DNA from 2 places in the Pseudomonas sp. NCHU5216 genome. Region 1 is predicted to be linked to the other one. Evidence: predicted binding sites of a transcription regulator. Region 1 holds the regulator's gene; the other holds the start of a gene.
The links. Region 1 encodes sigma-54, which starts transcription at its own class of promoters, with help from an activator protein. Its sites were predicted from a motif close to ANTGGCATNNANNTTGCTNT; they were not measured.
Positions count from the first base shown of each region.

Region 2: ACSVIK_RS04160 (CmpA/NrtA family ABC transporter substrate-binding protein) is a predicted target of sigma-54. The motif match lies at 2,244-2,263, and genes of this name have one in related genera.

Region 1 covers NZ_JBQLIX010000034.1:18,067-21,469, reverse strand. Annotated here, with positions in the region: gene hpf (ribosome hibernation-promoting factor, HPF/YfiA family) at 1-253, opposite strand, end outside; gene ACSVIK_RS20035 (RNA polymerase factor sigma-54) at 355-1,848, opposite strand; gene lptB (LPS export ABC transporter ATP-binding protein) at 1,985-2,710, opposite strand; gene lptA (lipopolysaccharide transport periplasmic protein LptA) at 2,710-3,249, opposite strand; gene lptC (LPS export ABC transporter periplasmic protein LptC) at 3,236-3,403, opposite strand, start outside.
Region 2 covers NZ_JBQLIX010000003.1:220,561-223,963, reverse strand. Annotated here, with positions in the region: gene ACSVIK_RS04165 (ABC transporter permease) at 1-676, opposite strand, end outside; gene ACSVIK_RS04160 (CmpA/NrtA family ABC transporter substrate-binding protein) at 741-2,105, opposite strand; gene ACSVIK_RS04155 (transcriptional regulator) at 2,410-2,724, opposite strand; gene ACSVIK_RS04150 (hypothetical protein) at 2,880-3,263, shown strand; gene alaC (alanine transaminase) at 3,339-3,403, opposite strand, start outside.

The DNA.
Region 1 (3,403 bases):
GTTGACGGTCGAGTTTGTCTGCCAGCAGGTCGATGGCGGCGTACATGTCGTTATGTTCGGCGTTGGCGACGACCTCACCGCCAGCAACGTGAAGGGTGGCTTCGATCTTCTGCTTGAGCTTTTCGACCTCCATGGTCACCTGAACGTTGGTGATCTTGTCGAAGTGGCGTTCCAGTCGGCCGAGTTTCTCGCCGATGTAGTCACGCAGGGCGTCGGTCACATCCAGCTGATGTCCACTGATGTTGACTTGCATACCGCTTTCTCCTTGTTGCCTTGTGTAAGAGATGGGCCTGACTTGAGGCCCACCACCGGAACACTGTGGCCCGCTCGCCATGGGCGAACAGTCGATCTTGCTTACATCAGTCGCTTGCGTTCGCTGGAGGGGGCGATACCGAGGGATTCGCGGTACTTGGCCACCGTGCGACGGGCGACTTGGATGCCTTGTGCCTCCAGTAAACCAGCGATCTTGCTGTCGCTCAACGGCTTTTTCGCGTTTTCCGCGGCCACCAGTTTCTTGATGATGGCGCGGATCGCCGTCGACGAGCATTCGCCGCCTTCGGAGGTGCTGACGTGGCTGGAGAAGAAGTATTTCAGCTCGTAAATGCCACGCGGGGTATGCATGAATTTCTGCGTGGTTACGCGCGAGATGGTCGACTCGTGCATGCCCACCGCCTCGGCGATGTCGTGCAGCACCAGGGGCTTCATGGCCTCGTCGCCATAGTCGAGAAAGCCGCGTTGGTGCTCGACGATCTGCGTGGCCACCTTCATCAGGGTCTCGTTGCGGCTCTGCAGGCTCTTGATGAACCAGCGCGCCTCCTGCAACTGGTTGCGCATGAAGGTGTTGTCGGCGCTGGAGTCGGCGCGTTTGACGAAGCCGGCGTACTGCGCGTTGACGCGCAGGCGCGGCATGGCTTCCTGGTTCAGTTCCACCAGCCAGCGGCCGTTGTGCTTGCGCACGATGACGTCCGGCACCACGTATTCCGGCTCGCTGGATTCGATCTGCGAACCGGGGCGCGGGTTGAGGCGCTGGATCAGTTCGATGACCTGCTTGAGCTCGTCTTCCTTGAGCTTGGTGCGGCGCATGAGCTGGGCGTAATCGCGGCTGCCGAGCAGTTCCAGGTGCTCGCTGACCAGGCGTTGGGTATCGCTCAGCCAGGGCGTGCTGGCGGGGAGCTGGCGCAGTTGCAACAGCAGGCACTCGCGCAGGTCGCGGGCGCCGATGCCGGCCGGCTCGAACTGCTGGATGCGGTGCAGTACCACTGCGACTTCATCCAGTTCGATATCCAGTTCGGGGTCGAAGGACTCGGTCACTTCCTCGAGGGTTTCTTCGAGGTAGCCATCGTTGTTGATGCAGTCGATCAGGGTGGCGGCGATCAGTCGATCCTTGTCCGACATCGGCGCCAGGTTCAGTTGCCAGAGCAGATGGCTGTGCAGGCTCTCGCCGCTGGAGGTACGGGTGGTGAAGTCCCACTCGTCATCGTCGTTGCTCGGCAGGCTGCTGGCGCTGGTCTGGTAGATGTCTTCCCAGGCGGTATCGACCGGCAGCTCGTTGGGGATGCGCTCGTTCCACTCGCCATCTTCGAGGTTGTCCACGCTCGGTGTGGTTTCCTGGAAGCTGTCTTCCTTGGCTTGAGCGGGTGCGGCGCTTTCCGCACCGTCGGCCATCGGGTCGCTGTTGTCGAAGTCGTCGCCGTCTTCCTGGCGCTCGAGCATGGGGTTGGATTCCAGCGCCTCCTGAATTTCCTGCTGCAGATCCAGGGTAGACAGTTGGAGGAGGCGGATGGCCTGTTGCAGCTGCGGGGTCATCGTCAGCTGCTGGCCCATCTTGAGGACTAGCGATGGTTTCATTGCAGACCTTAATTTACCGGCGAGTTACGCCTTCCACATCAGGGCGCCGAAGCGCCGCCAGGAAGCAAATTATATGCCTGAAAATCTCGTCCTTGCCTAGGGGCTGTCCTATTTCCGTCATCTAAATATGGATGTTTTACAGACGGAACTCGTGGCCCAGATAAACCTCTTTCACCGTCTGGTTGGCGAGGATGGTCTCGGCGTCGCCTTCGGCAATCAGTTGGCCATCGTTGACGATGTAGGCCGTTTCGCAGATGTCCAGGGTCTCGCGTACGTTGTGATCGGTGATGAGAATGCCGATACCCTTGGTCTTGAGGTGATGGATGATCTGTTTGATGTCCCCCACCGAGATCGGGTCGACACCGGCGAAGGGTTCGTCGAGCAGGATGAACTTGGGGTTGGTGGCCAGGGCGCGGGCGATTTCCACGCGACGCCGTTCACCACCGGACAGGCTCATGCCCAGGTTGCCCGAGATGTGGTGGATGTGGAATTCCTGCAGCAGGTTCTCCAGCTCCGCCTGGCGCCCGGCGCGGTCGAGATCCTTGCGCGTTTCGAGGATGGCCATGATGTTGTCGGCCACCGACAGCTTGCGGAAGATCGAGGCTTCCTGCGGCAGGTAGCCGATACCAGCGCGGGCACGACCATGCATGGGCTGGTGGCTGACGTCGAGGTCGTCGATCAGCACACGTCCCTGGTCGGCCTGCACCAGGCCGACGATCATGTAGAAGCAGGTGGTCTTGCCGGCACCGTTGGGGCCGAGCAGGCCGACGATCTGGCCGCTCTCGATGTTCAGGCTGACGTCGCGTACGACCTGGCGGCCCTTGTAGCTCTTGGCCAGGTGTTGGGCTTTGAGAATGGCCATTACTGCTGTTGATCCGCGGGTTTGTTCTTGGGTTGGATGACCATGTCGATGCGCGGACGCGGCACGCTGACGTTGTTGCCGGTGGCGCGTCCTGCGTTGACGATCTGGCGGCGGGTGTCGTAGACGATCTTCTCGCCCTCGAAGGTATTGCCTTCCTGGATCACCTTGGCCTGGTCGATCAGCACGATGCGTTCGTTGCTGGCGAAGTACTGGATGGTCTTGCCGTAGGCCTTGACGATTTCCTTGTCCACGGCGGGCTTCTGCTCGTAGTAGGCGAGGTTGCCCACCGAGGTGAACACGTCGATGTCGCCGCTGGCGGTCTGGGTGATGGTCACGGTGTCGCCAGTGATCTTCAGGGTACCCTGAGTGATGATCACGTCGCCGCGATAGACCGCCACGCCCTGCTTGTCATCCAGTTCGGCGGTATCGGCCTGGATGCGGATCGGCTGGTCGCGATCGGAGGGCAGAGCCCAGGCAGCCGCGCTTCCCAATGCGGCGCCGAGGCTGAGAATCAGGGGGAGGGTGTTAACGAACCTCATGCTGGCCTCTTACGTTGGACAGCAGGAGCATCCTGCCGTCATTCAAGTACGCTTTCATTCCTTGTGCCGTGGTCACCCCGTTGGCCGCGACGATTCTAACGGCTTGCTCGGTCTGCGCATATTCCTTGTCAGGAATTACGGTCATGCGGCTACT
Region 2 (3,403 bases), on a different contig from region 1:
CGTTGTTGAGATCCTGGTCGATGCTGGCCACGCCCACCGTGGTATTGATCACCGTCGGCCACAGGCAGCACAGCGCCACGGTGAAGGCCGAGGTGAGGAAGGACTTGGCGAACAGTGGGTCGTCACTGACGTACAGGGCGCTGACCAGCATGGTCACCAGCGGCAGCCAGGCCAGCGGCGAGACTGGCTTGAACACCTGGATCAGCGGGTTCAAGGCGCTGTACAGCGATTTGCTCAGGCCGCAGACGATACCCAGGGGGATGGCCAGCAGCGAGGCGATGAAAAAGCCGGCCGTTACCGTGTAGAGGCTGGTGAAGATCTGCTCGAAGAAGGTCGGCTTGCCGGTATAGGGGCGAATGGTCACCTTGGCGCCGGGGTCGGCGGCCAGGCGCTTGGCGTTACGCTCTTCCTGGCGTTGGTAGAAGGCGGCAGCCTTGTCCTGTTCACGCTGGTGGGCAGCGATCAGCCCGGAGAACTGTTCGCTGACCTGTACCGGGCCAGGAAACTGGCCGAGGCTGGTCTGGATATGATTGGCCAGGCCCTGCCAGCACAGCAGGAACAGGGCAATGCCCAGCGCCGGCAGAATCAGGCCGCTGGCCAGGCGTTTGAGCAGGGCGCTATGGCGCGCCATCTTGAGGGTCTGCTGGATCGGCGTGGCGACGTTCGGGTTGCTCATCGTCCTGTCCTCGGTTCGGTTGCGAGGCCGCGACAGGGCGCGGCCCTTAGGTGGGTGTGGACGGTCAGAGCGTGCTGTCGCCCTTCAGGCCAATGCTGAACTGCTCCAGATAGGCATTGGGCTTGTGGCCGTCGTAGACCACGCCGTCGATGGTGTCGGCCAGCGGTTCGCGGAAGCCATCCTCATCGGCCGGGGGGAAGTCGCTCGGCTCGGCCTTGCCTTCGGCGATCAGTTCGGCGGCGGCCTGGCGGTAAATGTCCGGGAGGAACACGCGCTTGGCGGTTGCCACGTACCAGTCGTCCGGCTTGGCCTCGGCGATCTGCCCCCAGCGGCGCATCTGCGTCAGGTACCAGATGGCGTCGGAGTAGTAGGGGTAGGTGGCGTGGTAGCGGAAGAACACGTTGAAGTCGGGGACTTCACGCTTGTCGCCTTTCTCGAACTCGAAGGTGCCGGTCATGGAGTTGGCAATGACCTTGGCATCGGCACCGACGTATTCCGGGCGGGAAAGAATTTCCACGGCTTCGGCGCGGTTGGCGTTGCCGTCGGCATCCAGCCACTTGCCGGCGCGGATCAGCGCCTTGACCAGGCGCTTGTGAGTTTCCGGGTTGGCCTCGGCCCAGCTCCGGGAAACGCCGAAGACCTTCTCCGACATGTTCTTGCGAATTTCGTAGTCGGCCACCACGGGGACGCCGATGCCCTTGAACACCGCCGCCTGGTTCCACGGCTCGCCGACGCTGTAGCCGCTGATGGTGCCGGCTTCCAGCGTCGCCGGCATCTGCGGCGGCGGGGTGACCGAGAGCAGCACCTGGGCATCGATCTGGCCGCTGATGTCGCCCTTGCCCGGCGCATAGTAGCCAGGCTTGATCCCCCCGGCGGCGAGCCAGTAGCGCAGCTCGTAGTTGTGTGTCGACACCGGGAACACCATGCCCATGTTGAACGGCTTGCCGGCGGCGGCGTATTGCTCGATCACCGGCTTGAGCGCATCGGCCTTGATCGGGTGCACGGGCTTGCCATCGGCCATGGGCAGATGGGGCTTCATCGCCTGCCAGACATCGTTGGAAACGGTGATGGCGTTGCCGTTGAGATCCATGGTGAAGGCCGTCACCACATCGGCCTTGGTGCCGAAGCCGATGGTCGCGCCCAGTGGCTGGCCGGAGAGCATGTGCGCACCGTCCAGCTCGCCGTCGATCACCCGGTCGAGCAGCACCTTCCAGTTGGCCTGTGCCTCGAGGGTGACATACAGCCCCTCATCCTCGAAGTAGCCCTTCTCATAGGCGATGGCCAGTGGCGCCATGTCGGTCAGTTTGATGAAACCCAGTTTCAGCTCGACTTTCTCCGGCTCGGCGGCGTACAGCGACGGCGCCGCCAGCAGGCCGAGAGCAAGACCCAGCAGTGACAGGCGGCGATGGAGCGATAGACGATGGAGCATGGCAATTCCTCGACTGACAGAAACGAAAAAAGACGTCGCAGACAGCCTGTTGCCGGTGGGCAACGAGCAGCCTTTGACGTCTTTGTCGGTGTGTCCGAATCACCGCCGTTGGCGATCAGGAACGTGGTCGAGGTTCCCTTAGCAAGGCGTTTGCCAGGTTTCTGTGCAGTGCGGATATCTCCATATCTTTCAAGGATATAGCTGGATAACGCAGCAGGCGGGCCAGCGCGCGCTGCCGCCAGGCATTGCCCAAAGACCGTGCAGCAGGCTGATCAGTGGCCAATTTCGGAGCGCTGGTCCTGGGTCAGTGGCAGGGCTGCTGCTGCTTCATCTCGACGAAATCGCGCAGCCAGCGCAGCACCTCGACGGCCTCCCAGCGGGCCGGATCGAACAGGGCATAGGCCAGGCCCTGATAGCCGACCACATCCAGTTGCCGGTGATAGCCGGCGCGTTGCAGCAGCGCCTCGATTTCGGCGAAGCAGGTGTTGAAATGGGTGCGATTGAAGGGGGTGCGGCCCTCCATCACCAGGCCTTCACGCTGCAGCTCGTCGACCATGGTGCGCACGCGCTCCAGCGGCATGCGATTGACCTGATGTTTCACTTGCAGTACGTCCAGCATGATGATGCTCCTGTGCCTTGCTCGTTTATCAGTGGTTGCAAGCCTATACGAAAAGTACTGTACAAATAAACAGTATCGCGTAATAGTTAGGCCATCGCAGCGACATCCACCCGCCCAATCCCCCTGACGGGCGTTCTGGTAAAGGAGAGTGAGCAATGCAACAGATACTTGTGACGGTTGTGCTATTGGCCCTGCTCGGCGGTTGTGCGCAGCCGCAGATGGAGCGGCCGCAGGCCAATGGCGCCTACCTGGTGATCGACGGCGAACAGGCCTGGGCCGTGCTGGTTTCCGACGGGCGGCGCGTGGAGGAGGCGGGGCGTGTGCTGGATGTGATCCATCTGCCAGGGCATCACTCCAGCATCGCGGCCAGCTATGTGATCGAAACCCCCAATTGCGGCAAATTGCAGTGGCTCACCGAGCGACATGGCGAAGCGGAAGGGGATACCACGCTGCTGCACAATCAGGAACTGGATAGCCCGCAATGCGTGTTGTCGCAGGGGCTGAGCCGTAACTGGACGGCGCTGGATTATTCCAGTTGATGAGCCTGTTGCCGTTTCACTCGCGGTCGCGAACGAAACGGCAGCAGAACGGGCGCCATGGCTGACGCCCTTGCTTCACTCCTGCTCGGCCTTGGCCTTCTTCGCCGGCAGCAGGCCATCGGCCCTGAACATGGCCTTGA